2 regions of the Pseudomonas fulva genome follow, and region 2 is predicted to be linked to the other one. Evidence: predicted binding sites of a transcription regulator. Region 2 holds the regulator's gene; the other holds the start of a gene.
The links. The regulator LexA, encoded in region 2, represses DNA repair genes until DNA is damaged. The targets are predictions, from matches to a motif close to CTGTNTNNNNANACAG.
Positions count from the first base shown of each region.

Region 1: a site for LexA is predicted at 6,420-6,435, ahead of imuA (translesion DNA synthesis-associated protein ImuA). Genes of this name have one in related genera too.

Region 1 covers NZ_CP082928.1:707,790-716,687, forward strand. Annotated here, with positions in the region: gene K8U54_RS03180 (Bug family tripartite tricarboxylate transporter substrate binding protein) at 1-220, opposite strand, end outside; gene K8U54_RS03185 (hypothetical protein) at 1,320-1,919, opposite strand; gene K8U54_RS03190 (hypothetical protein) at 1,997-2,902, opposite strand; gene K8U54_RS03195 (AAA family ATPase) at 2,899-4,308, opposite strand; gene K8U54_RS03200 (DNA-binding protein) at 4,465-4,767, opposite strand; gene K8U54_RS03205 (DNA-binding protein) at 4,858-5,073, shown strand; gene K8U54_RS25170 (hypothetical protein) at 5,180-5,302, shown strand; gene K8U54_RS03210 (DUF4124 domain-containing protein) at 5,348-5,878, opposite strand; tRNA gene K8U54_RS03215 (tRNA-Ser) at 6,078-6,167, opposite strand; gene imuA (translesion DNA synthesis-associated protein ImuA) at 6,459-7,079, shown strand; gene K8U54_RS03225 (Y-family DNA polymerase) at 7,081-8,490, shown strand; gene K8U54_RS03230 (error-prone DNA polymerase) at 8,487-8,898, shown strand, end outside.
Region 2 covers NZ_CP082928.1:457,113-466,010, forward strand. Annotated here, with positions in the region: gene nagZ (beta-N-acetylhexosaminidase) at 113-1,111, opposite strand; gene K8U54_RS01950 (TetR/AcrR family transcriptional regulator) at 1,278-1,982, opposite strand; gene lexA (transcriptional repressor LexA) at 2,233-2,844, shown strand; gene sulA (SOS-induced cell division inhibitor SulA) at 2,856-3,311, shown strand; gene K8U54_RS01965 (hypothetical protein) at 3,405-3,644, opposite strand; gene K8U54_RS01970 (DUF6586 family protein) at 3,757-4,278, opposite strand; gene topA (type I DNA topoisomerase) at 4,331-6,937, opposite strand; gene K8U54_RS01980 (DUF1653 domain-containing protein) at 7,193-7,429, opposite strand; gene fadA (acetyl-CoA C-acyltransferase FadA) at 7,633-8,808, opposite strand; gene fadB (fatty acid oxidation complex subunit alpha FadB) at 8,839-8,898, opposite strand, start outside.

The DNA.
Region 1 (8,898 bases), 250 kb from region 2:
CGGCGCCGATGCCGCCAGGCATGTAGGTCACGCGCATCGGCGACTTGAGCAGCTTCTCCTGCACCAGCGCGCTCTGCGCAAGCTTGCAGGTCAGGTCGAAGCCACCGCCGGGCGACGCCGGCGCGATGCACTCGGGGCGACGCGGCTCATCGGCCAGCGCCTGGCCGGCCAGCAACGCGCAACAAGCGGACAGGAGAACACGACGAAACATGGGATTCATGGAACGCACCTCTGATTATTTTTGTAGTACGAACAGGCGCCCTCGCAGAAGCTGCAAAGGCAGAGATAAATACCGTGCAGCTGGTCAGGCAGCGGCCAGGGTCAAACCCGGCGCAGGAGGCCGAACGGCAAAGGCATAACGGGGAAAGGCGTGAACGGATGCGGCACAGCGGGCGGTGACGAGCATGGGATGGCTCTCCACTGATTATTATTGTTAGGCGGCTTTTTCAGAGGCCGTCCGCCGGTGGTACACCGGTTACAGCATTAATACGCCCGAAACCTTTCGTAAAGCTTTCAGGGGTGTTGTGGGGAAGAAAAATGTGCGGGGCTTTGGGGCGAGGCGGCGTTGCGCTCTAGGAGATTGCGGGAGGAAGCAACATTGGCTGCCGATTCTGGTGTGAACGCGCCACGGCACTAGGTGGGCGGAAAATCTTCCATGCCAGAAATACAAAGCCCCTGGGATCTTCGGAAGATTAAGGGGCTTTGTGTTATTCGGGATGGTGGGAGGATAGGGATTTGAACCCGTTTTTGAGCGGTTTCAGTGCGTCACAGTGCGTGCCAATCTGTGATTTCTGGGGGCCTCAGCGTGTCGATTCGTGGCTGTGTGGCATAGTGTTTTCGACACTTTTTCGACACATTTCATGATTCGTTGAGAACGTCTTGCCCGCCTCTTGACCAGTCAATTGCCCTTAGGTGACGATTGAAGCCCGCTGCGATTTGTTCGCATCTAAGGATAGATATGCGACCTGTAATGAAAAACAATCCATGGCCCAGATGGCTTCAGCACTTCCCTATGGCAGGAATGCTGATTCTCATCGCTATAACGTCTACCAAGCCAATTACGCTAACAGGCCTTGCTATTGCCCTTTGCATCATTCCTTTTCTTTGCCTTTTTATCTTAGCAATTGCAAGTCGCTGGAAGAAAAGATCTGGTGGCAGCAAATTCATGAACATAATAGCATTTATATTATTGATAGCATTTTTTGCCACCATCCATTTTACCGCAAGCAACATGCCACCTTATATAGGCGAGCACTTTTGCAAAAGCAAAAAAAACATAATATCTCGCTGTTATTCTGGCGAGTAAATCCGCCACTCAACTATCTAATTCCACCTTGATTCCTGCTATTCAAATCCATACGCATTTTACAATTACGGTGCTCTATGCTGCCTTTCGCATATGGGCAGTAATCTCGAAGCCTTGGATCAGCCTTGCCAACAATTACTATTTCTTGCTGTTTTGGCTTCGGCTTATATGCCTCTCTTGGAACTGGAGTAGACGGCACAACGTTCCTTGCGCCTTGAGGCACATAGGTAGCGTCGCTGAATGAGGTTTGCCGCTCTTGTTGTTTCTCAGCTTGAGCACGTGACCACTCCTGAAGCTCTCGCTGTGCCTGAGCGTCTGGCTGTGCTTCTTCGCTGGATCTGATCCAGTTCTTTTCTTCCATCGGCGCTGGGTTATAGCGCTGTTGGCTGGCTAGCTGGCGTGCCCGCACTTCTTCGTTATGCTTTCGTATCGCTTCAGCATTCAGGCGCGCTGCTTGTGCTTCAGCACGGGGGTTTGGCTTCATCTGACTAGATGCTAGGTAGAGCGCGCCACCAGTAATACCTAATCCAAATACTAGCGATAAGCACCATAGGATGGTGTTTCCAGCTTTGCGCTGGATTCTGGAAGGCGCGTCATCCCAGTCTGCATTCATATAAACCTCTCCATGGTAGAAATAAATCTGCCCCCTTTTAATCGAAACCTATTAACTTAATCCAACCCCACTACTATTCAATAACCCTTAGACTTCAAACGGAAAATTTTATTTGTTGAGCTTCTGAAATCACTAACAACATCCGAAGCATAAACGCAATGAACTGTCACGTCCCCATCGCTGTTAGTCCAAACACCTCCCCTCCCAAAACAATCTAATCCGCTTGAGAAAACCATCTGAAATCGATTACCAAGAAAAACAAACCTATCATGATAATTTTTTATCGTCTCATCACTTGCCTGCAGACACTCTACAGTCCCATTAACCTTATTCTTATTTAAAAAAGCTTGCAGCTCTTGCTGATCAAGAAGGCCTCGCCTAACATTATTTAAAAAGTTTGACATTACGACTATTTTGCATTTTTTATCACAGTACTTGGTTAACTCAATGATAAAATCAGCACCAGCCGCATTAATAGTCTTATCGAAAATAAATATTCGATTTTCTCGCTTGAAATACTTAGATATCACCACGGGCTTCAGCTTTCCACCCGTCTTTAGCGATATTATTTCTGCTATTTTAGCGCCTCCAGGCGATTCCCCAGGGACTACGGAATATGAATTAGCCTCTACAATATCAACGCCCCATGAAGATGGGTCAAGCTTTTGAAACTGATTGAGCGAACTAACAATCATCGCACCTGAACTGTGATATGCCGCACCCAGATAATTCGAGTGAACGCAATTAGTATTTAGCTTGTAACCACTTAAACTCTCAGGAGATACTAGGCAATAATTGCTGCCAGTGCTAAACACTCGATCAAACCAAACCTTATAACCACCAACCCCATCTGTTATATTGAGATACTGTTCTACAATTGCTGGAGTAACGCCTATAACAGATGAGTGTGCAGCAATAAAAATATCAGGATACAAACCTGAAAAACAAGCTTCTAAAACATCCTTTTCTATAACAGACCTCATAACGACTTCCCTGCCAGCTTGCTTATTTTATTATTTATCATTTGCTTGGTTAAGTTGTAAGATTCATCAAAGAAACCGGCAGGCCACCCTTCAACGAGCTCTCCATCATCATTGATTTCAATTTCAAATGAAGTATTGCCCTCCTCGCTAGGAAAGTATACGACCCTCAAATCACTCTTACTTATCCCGACTGCCTTGCTTATCGAATTCTCAGATATTGCCAATTGCAATCCACGCAGAAGGTGCTCACTATGCGTTTCAATTATGAAGCGGATACCACTACGGCTTGCCTCCACCAAAAACTTAGAAAAGGCCACTTGCGCGCTGGGGTGAAGATGTAGCTCTGGCTGTTCTATTACCAAAGTATTACCTGGTTTAAGAGCCGCAGCCTGAACAATTATTGGTAGTATCTGTGAGAATCCAAAGCCTACATCCTGAATGGAGTCTGCCACTCCTTTACGAGTAATCTTTAGCTTCACTAGCTCCTCGTAATCCTCAACTTCAATGGATCTCCCAGGAAACAACAGTTTTATCCAGCGCAAAATTTTTAAGTATGCGTCTTTATTATCCTTGATACTCTCACTACTACGCTTCAGGTAGGAGATAACCGATGGCGTATTTTCCCCCTTTGGACCCACATCAGAACTTGCTGCCGAAAGTGTGTAGCTTCTATTTGGGCTTGATCGCAAAGGGCCTAGGTACTTATATTTTTCGTGAAGCTGAAACAATGCATACATGTATCGCTCCAGCACTCTAATTTTAGTAGAAGAAACATCGTCTTCCTTCCCTACTGAATGCAGCGAGAAGCTAAAACCCTCAATGTACTTAAGTTTCGTTTTGAGAGAAGCTAATCGTTTAATCTCTTTATCTGCAAGAGCATCCTTGCCTCTCCCGTACATGAATGCCATGGCTTTAAGTGCATCAGGATCTACAGTAATAGTGTAATACGCCTTGGTTTCAGCTCTTTTTAGGGTAAAAACCAGCCGCTCGCTGCCATCACTAAGCTTAACTCCACCTTCAATTAAATAAATCCTTGCCTGCTCTGTATAAGGAGAGCGGTCATAACATAGCTTTGTTGACAGGTGCGTTATCGAGCTTTCGAGATTAGCAAAAGGGACCGACCATGCTTCTGCTTTCGTCAGCAAATTGAATGTTATTTTATTAGCCGTTCGATGATCGTGAACATAGTCTTTATATACGCCCAGATTCGCATAGTCTCCCTGAGTGACGAGTGGCTCGTGCTTGTTTCGCATCCAACTAAACGTCTGCAGTAGTGCTGCGATACCTTTCAAGGCTGATGATTTACCTGAGCTATTCTGCCCATACAAAAGCGTAATAGGCCTAGTCAAGTCCAGCGACTCTTCCTTAAAGCGTTTGAAATTATTAAACCTAATATTTTCGATCATGCAGCCACCTAAAGTCCTGAATAAATCAATATAAATATTGTATCTATAGCAAATGATCTTTATGTGGTATTGAAAATAAAATCCTTTTCCACTATGAATTTCCTTTTAATCTATCTTCGCGCGTGTACCAGCGCTCCATGACCTTAGTAGTAATCGCTATCCCGCGCTCTGATTGGACAAGTTTCGGTTGGCCTCGTCGTAGTCGGGGCTTACTTGTCCTTTATCTGGCATGACCTCCCCGGTCATCAGCCACCAGCGGTATTGCGGGTACAGCTTCCCTAGAAGCTCCACTTCTTCCGCACCAATGCGCGCTCTGCCCCGCTTGATGCTTTGCCAGCGCACGTAGTCCTTGCTGTTCACCTCTGCCAGCTCTTTGAGGCTGGTTGCGTTCAGCAATTGATGCGCTCTATCGGCCATGCCTTGAGCCATTAACAAATACCATTTATGGAATATTGCCATAATGCACCTCTATGGATATTATCCATATGGACTATATCCATGAGGCAAGTTCACTGCCTCGAATATTGACACGAATAGGCACGGAACGACATGGGACTAGAAGAGTTGGACGCCAACAAGCTGATAGGCCCGCAACAGGACGTTGAAACCATCGAAACCTGGGCGGATCGCAACGGCATCACCTACGCCACGGCGCGCTCCTGGGCCATGCGTGGTGTGCTGCCCACCGTAAAGCTCGGCAAACGCCGCATGGTCAACAGCGCCATGCTCCGGCAGTGGTTGCTTGAGCAAAATTGGACAGCATGAAGATTCGCTACGCCATGGAGGCTTGCATGGCCACCAACGCCGCGTCCGATACCACATCGCCAAGCCAACCGAACATCCTGTGCCAGAGCGCCAGAGAGGCTGACCTATGATCCGTTATCTGTTCATCGCCGCTCTTGCCTTCGCAGGTGGCTATGCGTGTGGCGCCGCTGATGGTTTCACCTATGCCATGCGCGTTCTACCGCTGTCGGCGCAGCTTTATGCGCAGTGAGGTACCTGGAATGATAGAGAGATCGTATTCAGCAGATGGGCGTGACTATCGCTTCTGAGCTCTACTCATACCCTTCTTCATCGCGTCCTCGGCTGCCCCCGTGCAAACCGCTACACCAAGCCCTACCGAGAGACATTGATAGTGTTTTTCATTCACTCCAGAGCTGGCGAGGCAGTTCTGCATGCTGAGTTCTGCACTGCCTTTCTCCAGTTTGCTAAGCACCTTGGCGTTCTCGGCTTCGGATATCTGCTTGGCTTTCAATAAAGCGACAGACAGCCCCTTGAGATCCTCGACCTCTTCGGTAGCCCAGCGGATTGCGCTGGTACACATCTGCCGTTTCGAAGGCTTGGTTTCTTTCGATGAGGAGTTTGGTGTTGCGTAGGGGGTTTGCGGCGCGACAGCCGTACCGTCTCCGATATACCCATGATTGATCTTCACAGGCTCGACGGGCTGGGCAACGGGTGGCTGGCTACTGAAGTGTTTCTGCCCCTTCTCGTCTACCCAGGTATAGACCTGCGCATGGGCCAAGGTGACGAAAAGCATGAGTGACAACGGAAGCATCCTGCGACCGGGCATTTTTCAGTTCCTTTGAGGTGCGATCTTGCACCCTGCCAATCTAATACTCGGCAGTTTGCCTGCCAACAGATTTGCGCACCGCAGCTGCCAATTGCTTCACAGATCGCTATCAACCGGTCGCAGGTTTCGACACTTTGCATGCCGCAGATAGCAAAAGCCCCCGAAACTCTAGGAATTTCAGGGGCTTATGCTTGAGATATGGCGGGAAGATAGGGATTTGAACCCTAGGTACCATCGCTGATACAACGGATTTCGAATCCGTCCCGTTCGGCCACTCCGGCATCTTCCCAGGCGGCGCGCATGATATCAGCAGAATTCGCTTTGGCGAAGCCCATCGCGTAATTTTTTTCGCGTGCTATCAAATGCTTGGCTCATTTGCCGGTAACGGCTGCGTGGCAACTGGCTGGTTGGCGTGCCCGATGCCGCGCGCCAGAGCCCGTGGTATCGGGGCTGTGGCCCGGAGTCTATCGGCATCGGGAAGCGCTGGCCGAGCCTGCTGCCATCCGCTCGGCGGATAGTGCCTTGCTGGCCGGGCAGAATACTGTACATTTGAACAGTATTTTTCTTGCCCCTATCTGCCATGTCTTCCGTCGTCGCTATCGATCATCTGCTCAATGAGCGCCGTATCTGGCGTGGCCAGGGCATTGTCGCGCCCAGCGGCCACCAGCCCACGGGCAACGCGGCGCTGGATGCTTCGTTGCCAGGCGGTGGCTGGCCGGAAGCAGCGTTGAGCGAGCTGCTCGTCGAGGCGCCAGGTATCGGTGAGCTGCGCGTGGTGCTGGCGACATTGGCGCGCTTGAGCGCTGCCGGGGAGCGGGTGGTGTTGGTCGCGCCGCCCTACGTGCCCTACCCCGGCGCCTGGTCGGCAGCGGGGGTAGAGATGAAGCAGTTGGCGCTGATCCAGGCGAGCGCGCGGGATGCCTTGTGGGCGGCCGAGCAGTGCCTGCGTTCGGGCTGTTGCGGGGCGGTGGTGCTGTGGCCGCAACGGGCCGATGACCGTGCCCTGCGCCGCCTGCAGATTGCCGCCGAAACCGGGCAGACCCTGGCCTTCGCCTACCGCCCACTGCATGAGGCGCGCAACCCTTCGCCGGCGGCCTTGCGTCTGACCATCCAGGCTCGGCCCGCCCAGGTGCGGGTGCTCAAGTGCCGAGGTGGGCAACCACCGGCGCGCACGTTTGATTTGAGCGGCTGGGGCTTTTGATATGCGCTGGGCGTGCATCCTGCTGCCGCAACTGGCCATGGACGGCGTGTTGCGTGGCCGTGAAGAGGCCGAAGCGCCGCTGGTGCTGCTGAGCGGCACACCGCAGCGGCGCATGTTGCAGGCGGTCAACCCGGCCGCGCGGGCGCTCGGCCTGCGCCCGGGGCTGACGCTGACGGCGGCGCAATCCTTGAACTGCGCATTCGCCAGCGCCGAGTACGACCCCGCCGACATCGAGCGCTGGCGCAGCTTCCTGGCGGCCTGGGCCTACGGTTTCAGCTCCCAGGTGAGCCTGCACTATCCGCGCTGCCTGCTGCTGGAGGTGCAATCGAGCCTGTCCCTGTTCGGCCCCTGGCCGCGCTTCGAGGCGCGCTTGCGTGAGGAGCTGACGGCACTGGGCTTTCGCCATCGCATCACCCTGGCGCACCACCCGGCTGCGGCGCGCATGCTCGCCAACCTGCACGACGGCCTGGCGATCACCGACGAGCAGGCATTGCGCGAGCGGCTGGCGGCCATGCCGCTGGATCGCATCGGCCTGTCCGAGGAGCTGGTCACCACGTTGGCGCGCATGGGCCTGCGCCAGGTGCGTCAGTTGCAGGCGCTGCCCCGCGACAGCCTGGCGCGGCGCTTCCCGCCCGAGTTGCTGGCCGGCCTGGATACCCTGATGGGCCTGCGCCCGCTGGCACTCGACTACTACCGCCCGCCGGATGTGTTCGACAGTCGGCTGGAGCTGCACTTCGAGGTGGAGTCGACCCAGGCCCTGCTGTTTCCGCTGCGCCGCCTGATCGCCGACCTAGCCGCCTACCTGGCGGGCCGGGACTGCGGCGTGCAGCGTTTCGTGCTGCACCTGGAACACCGTGACGGTGACGACAGCCTCTTGCCCGTCGGCCTGCTCAGTGCCGAGCGGGAGGCGGCGATGCTGCTGGAGTTCACCCGCGGCCGCCTGGAGCAGCTGCAACTGCCGTCACCGGTATTGGCACTGCGCCTGGTGGCCCGCGACCTGCCCACCTTCGTGCCGCAGCACCAGGCCTTGTTCGAGGACCGGCCGCAGCAAACCCTGGGCTGGGAGCAGCTGCGTGAGCGCCTGCGTGCGCGCCTGGGTGACGACGCCGTGCAAGGCCTGGCCGCCCATGCCGATCACCGCCCGGAGAAGGCCTGGCGCACGGAGACGAGCCGCATTGCGTTGCCCGGCCCGAGCGGCGCGCGGCCCAGCTGGCTGCTGCCGGAGCCACAGGTGCTGCGCGAGCCGCTGCATATTCTCAGCGGCCCGGAGCGCATCGAATCCGGCTGGTGGGATGGCGAGGACGTGCGCCGCGACTACTACCTGATCGAGACCCGCAGCGGCCAGCGCGGCTGGGCCTTTCGCAGCGTCGGCGAAGACGGCCCGTTGCGGCTGCACGGCTGGTTCGCATGAGCCTGCCCGACTACGCCGAGCTGCACTGCCTGTCGAACTTCAGTTTCCAGCGCGGTGCCTCCAGCGCCGCCGAGCTGGTCGAGCGCGCCAAGCTGCTCGGCTATCGCGCCCTGGCGATCACCGATGAATGCACCCTGGCCGGTATCGTGCGGGCCTGGCAGGCCGCCAAGGAGCATGGTGTGAAGCTGATCGTCGGCAGCGAGCTGAGGCTGCAGAACGGCGCCCGGCTGGTCCTGCTGGTCGAGAACCTCGCCGGTTACCAGCGTTTGTGTGCGCTGATAACCCGCGCCCGGCGGCGCGCGGAAAAGGGCCGCTACATCCTGCTCGACGAGGATCTGCCCGTGGAGCCGGACGGGTTGCTGGCCATCTGGCTGCCGGCACCAGACGACAACGCCATGGCTGGTGCCT
Region 2 (8,898 bases):
AGGAGGGGCTTTAGCCCCGAGCTTTTTATCAAGGCAAACAAAGAGCTCGAGGCTAAAGCCTCTCCCACGAGTTACACGACCGGCCGCTCCCGCCACTAAGCGGTAGTTCGCCTCACTCCACCAACTGCGCGGCCCGCAACGCCGAGAGCGCCTGCGCCCAGCGCGGATTCTGGCGATAGTCGACACCAGGGAAAGCGCGACGGCGCATACGCGCCAGGCCCTTGGGCGCCACCACCTTGAGGCGCTGCGCCGCCGACAGCGCCAGCTCCGCCGCCGCCCGGTCATTGCACACCAGGCCCATGTCGCAGCCGGCAGTCAGCGCGGCCTCGATACGGCTGGCCGCATCGCCGACCACATGGGCGCCGGCCATCGACAGGTCATCGCTGAAGATCACGCCCTCGAAGCCCAGCTCGCCGCGCAGGATGTCCTGCAGCCAGCGGCGCGAGAAGCCGGCCGGTTGGCTGTCGACCTGCGGGTAGATGACGTGGGCCGGCATCACCGCGGCCAGGTCGCGGCTCAGCGCCGCGAAGGGCCGCAGATCGTTCTGGCGGATTTCCTCCAGACTGCGCTCATCAAGGGGAATCGCCACGTGGGAGTCGGCCTCGGCCCAGCCATGCCCGGGGAAATGCTTGCCCGTGGCAGCCATGCCCGCCTCCGCCATGCCGCGGATAAAGGCACCGGCCAGCTGCGTGGCGCGCTCGGGGTCGCCCTCGAAGGCGCGATGGCCGACCACCGCACTGCGCCCGTGGTCCAAGTCCAGCACCGGGGCGAAGCTCAGGTCCAGCCCCACCGCCAACACTTCGGTGGCCATCAGCCAGCCGCACTGGCGCGCCAGCTGCTCGGCACCGGCGCAACCGGCGATGGCCCGCATCGCCGGTAATTTCACGAAGCCCTGACGCAGGCGCTGCACACGCCCGCCTTCCTGATCCACCGCCAGGAGCAGGTCGGGACGCACCGCCCGGATGGATTCGCACAATTCCCGCACCTGCCGCGGGCTGTCGATATTGCGGGCAAAGATGATCAGGCCACCGACCTCGGGCTGGCGCAGCAACTGGCGATCCTCGGCGGTCAGCCAGGTACCGGCGATATCCACCATCAGGGAGCCATACAGGGGAGTCGTCACAACGGAATTCCTTGAAGATAGGCATCACGCCCAATGGCCATCTGACAATGGCGCGACAAAGGGTTCCCGTCGCACGGGCGACGGGAGCCAGCCGCTACGACAGGGCGCGATAAAGGGTGGTAGCTTAGGGGCAGCCGAGGCCCACCGACAAGCCTCAGGGCTTGCTGATGGGTGGACCTTTGTGACGGGGAATCAGCTGCGCCGATGCCAGACGCGGATCGGTCACCCCGCTCTCCGAGCGCATGCCGGCCGCCAGGAACGGCACCATCAGGCGCATCACCTGTTCGATCGAGGTGTCGACTCCGAAGTCGCTCTCGGCCATGGCACGCAGCGCCTTGATGCCGGACATGCTGAACGCCGCCGCACCAAGCATGAAGTGCACGCGCCAGAACAGCTCCAGGGGCGGAATACCGGGTGCCGCTTCGTGCACCAGGTACATGTAGCGGCGAAATACCTTGCCGTAGACCTCTTCGAGGTATTTGCGCAGGTGGCCCTGGCTCTGGCTGAATGCCAGGCCCAGCAGGCGCATGAAGATCGACAGATCGTTGCCGCTGCGCGGCTTGACCGCCAGGGCCTGCTCGACCAGCAACTCGAGCAGTTCCTCGAGGCTGAAGGTCACGCCGGGCTTGCTCTGGCGCTTGTCCAGCTCACGCTCCAGGCTGGTGCAGAATGGCCCGAGAAAGCGCGAGAACACCGCCTGGATCAGGGCCTTCTTGGAGCCGAAGTGGTAATTGACGGCCGCCAGATTGACCCCGGCCTTACTGGTGATCAGGCGCAGCGACGTTTCGGCAAAGCCCTTCTCCGCGAACAACTGCTCCGCCGCGTCGAGAATGCGTTCAACGGTTTCCGATTGCGCCATGACATCCACCAGACAAACAAGTGTTTGAAACATACGTTTCAGCGCGTGCCACTGTCAAGTCGCGCAGGGCGTATTCTGGCTGCTCAGTCACCATTTGGCGAGCGCGTCGCACGTCACCGCCGCCCGCTACCCCGGGGTACCGGTCATCCGCTGCCTGGCCCTCTATCGACACGGCGGGCATCAACCGATTGCCAAGCACGACTTACTGTATATAATCCCAGTCACTGTATAAAAAGCCAGAGCGCCTCACATGATCAAGCTGACGCCCCGCCAAGGCGAAATTCTCGCCTTCATCAAGCAGTGCCTGGAAGACAACGGCTACCCGCCAACCCGCGCGGAGATCGCTCAGGCCCTGGGCTTCAAGTCGCCCAACGCGGCCGAAGAACACCTCAAGGCCCTGGCACGCAAAGGCGCCATCGAGATGACCCCGGGCGCCTCCCGCGGCATTCGCATTCCGGGCTTCGAGCCCAACCAGGAAGAGGAAGACGGGCTGCCGGTGATCGGTCGCGTCGCCGCCGGTGCGCCCATCCTGGCGCAGCAGCATATAGAAGAGGCCTGCCGGATCAACCCGGACTTCTTCCGCCCCAAGGCCGACTACCTGCTGCGCGTACGCGGCATGAGCATGAAGGACATCGGCATCATCGACGGTGACCTGCTGGCGGTGCATACCACCAGTGAAGCGCGCAACGGCCAGGTGGTGGTGGCGCGCATCGACGATGAAGTGACGGTCAAGCGCTTCAAGCGCGAAGGCAATACCGTGTGGTTGCTGGCGGAAAACCCGGAGTTCGCGCCGATCGAGGTGAATCTCGAGGAGCAGGACCTGGTCATCGAAGGTTTGAGTGTCGGCGTCATCCGCCGCTAATTGGAGGCGTCATGCAGTTCCCCCAGTCGTTGAGCCGTAACCAGCTGCCCCTGTTCGATGCCTTTCTGGCCTCGACCCTCGCAGCTGTAGAGGAACCAGCCAGCCAGGAAGCCGCATTCAGCGAGGTGTCGCTGCGTGGTGCCGCTGGGCATTGCCTGACGCTACTGGCGCCCATGCTGCGGGAACTGAGCGAGAAGGATGACGAACGCTGGCTGACCCTGATCGCGCCGCCCGCCAGCCTGACCCAGAGCTGGCTGCGTGACGCCGGCCTCAACCGTGAGCGCATCCTGCTGCTGCAGCCGCGCCGCAACCAGAGCCCGCTGCAACTGGCTCAGGAAGCCCTGAAGCTTGGCCGCAGCCACACCGTGGTCAGCTGGCTGCACCCCCTGCCCCAGCAGGCACGCCAGCAGCTCGAAGCAGCGGCGCACACCGGCAAGGCGCAAAGCCTGAATATCAGCCTGGGTTGAGGTATCGGCGGCGAGCAAGAATCCGATAGAAAGCAAAAGGCCAGCGAATCTGCTGGCCTTTTGTTTATCTGGGTACGCTCAGGCCACTGCCTGTCAGTGAAGCACGCGCGGCTGCTCGTCTTCTTCGTGCTCGAAATCGCCCTCTGCCATTCTGCCCGCCATCTGCACGCCGACATTGAGCATCGCCTTGGCGACCTCCACATGCTGGCCCTGCAGGAACGCCTTGGCATCTTCGGAGAAGTCCAGCACCACCAGTGCTTCCTCATCGTCGGCGCGACGCAGGGCGATGCGCCCATCGGGCAGTTCGACGATTTCAAGGAAAGACGTAGGCATGACTCGGATTCTCCACGAAAGGCCGCCCAGTGTAACAGCGAGCCTGGTTGATCGCTTGGCGAAAAAGCCGCCAATTGCCGAACGGGCGTTCAATCAAGGGCAAGCGGCGCGATTACCACTCGCTGAGGCCCTCACGAAAACGCTGGGCCAGCGCCTTGAGCGCCTGCCGCCAACCTTCCAGGGTTTCGCGTTCGAGCAGCGGCGGCTCGTCGCCCAGACTCACCGCCTCGATCAGCGCGGAAGTGCTGGGATCGCCCTTTGGCTCTCGCGGCTGACGTGGCGGCTTGAATAGCTCGGCATGGGCGGCCAGCAGCTGCCCCAGCCAGGTCTGCCGGTTTTCGGCCAGCTCGACCAGTTCCGCCAGCTCCGGGCTTGGCGCCCCGCTCAGGCTCTGGCGATCCAGCAGCACTTCGGCACGGGCAGCGCTGCTGTTGGGCAGACGGTAGAAGCCGGCGATCTCATGGCACAGCCCGAGCAACGCACCGTACAGATGAAACAGCGTGGCTTCGCGTTCGGCCTGTATCAGCGCCTGGGCATTCATTGCCCGCCCCTCTTCAGCCTTGCGCCAGGACTCCAGGGAGAGGCCAGCGTAGAAGATCTTCTGATTGGTCCGGGTATACAGTTCGCCAGCCATATGCACTCTCCAGATAGCCTCGGGTGCGCGCATGACGCGCACCGAGCACGGATCAACGCTTGTCTTCGACCTTCCACTTGCCGCCGTCGAAGAACGCCTTCCAGCCAGTGGGCTTGCCGTCCACCTCGGTCTGTACGTATTGCTCCTTGGTCTTGCGGCTGTAGCGGATCACCGCCGCACGGCCTTCCGGATCGCGCGCCGGCGCATCGAACAGGAAGTGGTACTTCGGATCGATCTCGTCCTTGTGCGGCAACAGCTCGAGTACCAGGGGTGCCCGGGTTTCGCGGTTCTTCGGGAACTGGCTGGCAGCCAGGAACAGCCCCGACGCGCCATCGCGCAGCACGTAGGTGTCCTCGACCTTCTCGCACTTGAGCTCCGGCATCTTCACCGCATCCATCTTGGGTGGCGCCGGCTCGCCGTTGCGCAGCAACTTGCGGGTGTTCTTGCATTCGCTGTTGGTACAGCCGAAGAACTTGCCGAAACGGCCGGTCTTGAGCTGCATCTGGCTGCCGCACTTGTCGCATTCCAGGCTCGGGCCCTCATAGCCCTTGATGCGGAACTGGCCCTGCTCGATTTCATAGCCCGCGCAATCCGGGTTGTTGCCGCAGATATGCAGTTTGCGGGTCTCGTCCAGCAGGTAGGCGTCCATCGCCGTGGCGCAGATCGGGCAGCGATGCTTGCCCAGCAGCACCCGCGATTCCGACTCGCCCTCGTCATCGGCGGCGATCTCGTCGCCCGGCACCAGGTTGATGGTGGCCTTGCAGCGCTCTTTCGGCGGCAGGGCGTAGCCCGAGCAACCGAGGAACACACCGGTGGAGGCGGTACGGATCATCATCGGCCGGCCACATTCGCGGCACGGGATATCGGTCAGGGTCGGCGTGTTGGCGCGCATGCCGTTGTCGCCGTCGGCGGCCACTTCGAGCTTCTTCTTGAAGTCGCCGTAGAACTCGTCGAGCAGGTGCTTCCACTCGCGCTCGCCCTGGGCGACGTCATCGAGATTCTCTTCCATGCCGGCGGTGAAGCCGTAGTCCATCAGGTCGGCGAAGCTCTCGCTGAGGCGTTCGGTGACGATGTCGCCCATCTTCTCGGAATAGAAGCGGCGATTGTGCAGGGCCACGTAGCCGCGATCCTGGATGGTGGAAATGATCGCTGCATAGGTCGACGGACGGCCGATACCGCGCTTTTCCATTTCCTTGACCAGGCTGGCTTCCGAGTAGCGCGCCGGCGGCTTGGTGAAGTGCTGGCTGGGGTCGAGCTTGATCAGCTTGAGCGACTCGCGCTCCTTCATTTCCGGCAGCACGGCGTCGTCGCCCGGCTTACTCATCTGCGGCTGGGCACGGGTATAACCATCGAACTTGAGGATACGGCCCTTGGCGCGCAACTCGAACTGCGCGGCGGTGACGGTCACGGTGGTCGACAGGTATTCGGCCGGCGGCATCTGGCAGGCCACGAACTGGCGCCAGATCAGCTCGTACAGGCGCTCGGCGTCGCGCTCCATGCCGGACAGCTGGGTCGGTCGCAGGTTGACGTCCGAAGGTCGGATCGCCTCGTGCGCCTCCTGGGCGCCCTCCTTGCTCGAGTAGTAGTTGGGCTTTTGCGGCAAGTATTTGCTGCCGTACTCGCTGTCGATGAAGCCACGCACCATCTCGATGGCATCGGCCGACAGGTTGGTCGAGTCGGTACGCATGTAGGTGATGTAGCCGGCCTCGTAGAGACGCTGGGCCATCATCATGGTCTTCTTCACCCCGAAGCCCAGGCGCGTGCTGGCCGCTTGCTGCAGGGTGGAGGTGATGAACGGCGCGGTCGGCTTGCTGCTGGTCGGTTTGTCCTCGCGCTTGGCGACGCTGTAGCTCGACGCCTTGAGAGTCGCCAGCGCGGCCGTGGCCTGGGCTTCGTTCAGCGGTTTGAAGGCGGCGCCGTTCTCGCGCACCACTTCGAAGCGCACCTGGGCGTCCTTGGCAGTACCGAGGTCGGCGTGCACTTCCCAATATTCTTCGGGCACGAAGGCGCGGATTTCCTTCTCGCGTTCGACCACCAGCTTCACGGCCACCGACTGCACGCGGCCGGCCGACAGGCCACGGGCGATCTTCGCCCACAGCAGCGGCGAGACCATGTAGCCCACCACGCGATCCAGGAAGCGGCGCGCCTGCTGGGCGTTGACGCGGTTGATGTCCAGCTCGCCCGGGGCGGAGAACGCTTCCTGGATGGCCTTCTTGGTGATCTCGTTGAACACCACGCGCTTGTAGCGGCTGTCATCGCCACCGATGGATTCGCGCAGGTGCCAGGCGATGGCTTCCCCCTCTCTATCCAAGTCGGTCGCGAGATAGATGGTATCGGCTTCCTTGGCCAGGCGGCGCAGTTCCTCGACCACCTTCTCCTTGCCGGGCAGGATTTCGTACTTGGCTTTCCAGCCGTGCTCCGGGTCGACGCCCATGCGCGCGAACAGCTGGCGCTTGGCCTTTTCCTTCGGCGACAGCGCCGGCGCCTCGCCTGCCGCTGCCTTGCCGCGCTTGGCAGGTTCCTTGGTAGCCGCCCCGCCGCTGGTGGGCAGGTCGCGGATATGGCCGATGCTCGACTTCACCACGTACTGGCTGCCCAGGTACTTGTTGATGGTCTTGGCCTTGGCCGGGGATTCCACGATGACCAGCGATTTACCCATGGATTGGAAAATTCCTGAAATTCGGTAGGTGAACGGCGACAGGCGCCTGAAAACACTGTTGGGCGTATCGAGTCGACGCGTAACGCATCGACGATGAAGGCGCCCGCTCGATGGAGCGAACGCGAGAAGCGTGGTGCTGCCGCGGACCAGAGAGGTGCTTTTGCACACCTGCGATTGCCCTGCGTTCAGCTTTGGCCCCGCTATATATAGTGGCGGTCAAGGCAAGGTCAAGGGCGACCGCTTCCTGAGGTGCCCTCAGGGGCGACTGAAAACGCTCGCTTCGGCCTCGACCAAAGCAAAGCGTGGAACCCGCTCGCCGTCCAGTTCCACCTCGCCGGTGAACATTGCCAGCGGTCGCACCCAGAGGCCGAATTCGCCATACAGCGCCTGGTAGACGACCACTTCCTCTTCGCTCTCCGAGTGCCTGGCCACGCCCAGCACACGGTACTCGGGACCTTTGTAATGACGGTAGAGACCGGGTTGCAGCGACATCATTCAATTTCCTGGAAAATTTTTCGTCCGATACGAAGGAACGACCTCGGCAAGTGTCCGACGATCCGCCCCGCTGGCCTCCCCACTTGCCGGAGCGCCAAAAAACAAAAACCGGGGCAGAAGCCCCGGTTGTGCAACCTGTACAGCGGATTGGAAAGAACCGCTGCGCCACCTTTATATAACGCAGCAGTCCAGGCGAATCCTCAGATGCGCTCGAACACCGTGGTGATGCCCTGGCCGAGGCCGACGCACATGGTGGCCACGCCGAAGGTGCCGTTGTTCTGCTTCATCACGTTCAGCAGGGTACCGGAGATACGCGCCCCGGAACAACCGAACGGATGACCCAGCGCAATGGCGCCACCGTGCAGGTTGACCTTCTCTTCCATCTTGTCGAGCAGCTTGAGGTCCTTGAGCACAGGCAATGCCTGGGCGGCGAAGGCTTCGTTGAGCTCGACGAAATCGATGTCATCGATGGTCAGGCCGGCGCGCTTGAGCGCCTTCTGGGTGGACGGCACCGGGCCGTAGCCCATGATCGCCGGGTCGACGCCGGCCACGGCCATGGCGCGCACCACGGCCATCGGCTGGATGCCCAGATCCTGGGCACGCTGGGCGCTCATGACGATCATGCAGGAGGCGCCATCGGTGATCTGCGACGACGTACCCGCAGTGACGGTGCCGCCCTTGGGGTTGAACGCGGGCTTGAGGTTGGCCAGGCTTTCCAGGGTGGTTTCCGGACGAATGGTCTCGTCGTAGTCGAAGACCTTGAGGAAGCCGTTCTCATCAAAGCCCTGCATCGGGATGATCTCGTCCTTGAACTTGCCTTCGACCGTGGCCTTGTGGGCCAGCTGGTGCGAACGCACGCCGAACTTGTCCTGGGCCTCGCGGCTGATGTTGTGCATCTTGCCCAGCATCTCGGCGGTCAGGCCCATCATGCCGGACGCCTTGGCGGCGTACAGCGACAGGTGCGGGTTCGGGTCGACGCCATGCATCATGCCGACGTGGCCCATGTGCTCGACGCCGCCGACCACGAAGACATCGCCATTGCCGGTCTGGATCGCCTGCACGGCGGTGTGCAACGCGCTCATCGACGAGCCGCACAGGCGGCTGACGGTCTGCCCGGCACTGGTGTGCGGGATCTGGGTCATCAGCGAGGCCATGCGGGCGATGTTCCAGCCCTGCTCCAGGGTCTGGTTGACGCAACCCCAGATGACGTCCTCGACTTCCTTGGGGTCGACCTTGGCGTTGCGCTCCAGCAGTTTGCTGATCAGCTGCGCCGACATCGTTTCGGCACGGGTGTTACGGTGCATGCCGCCCTTGGAACGACCCATTGGGGTCCGGCCGAAGTCGACGATGACTGCATCTCTTGGATTCAGGCTCATAAATTCACTCTCGCTCCAATCGTTGCGCGATTAACCAAAGAAGGTCTGGCCGTTTTTGGCCATTTCACGCAGTTTCTCGGTCGGCTGATA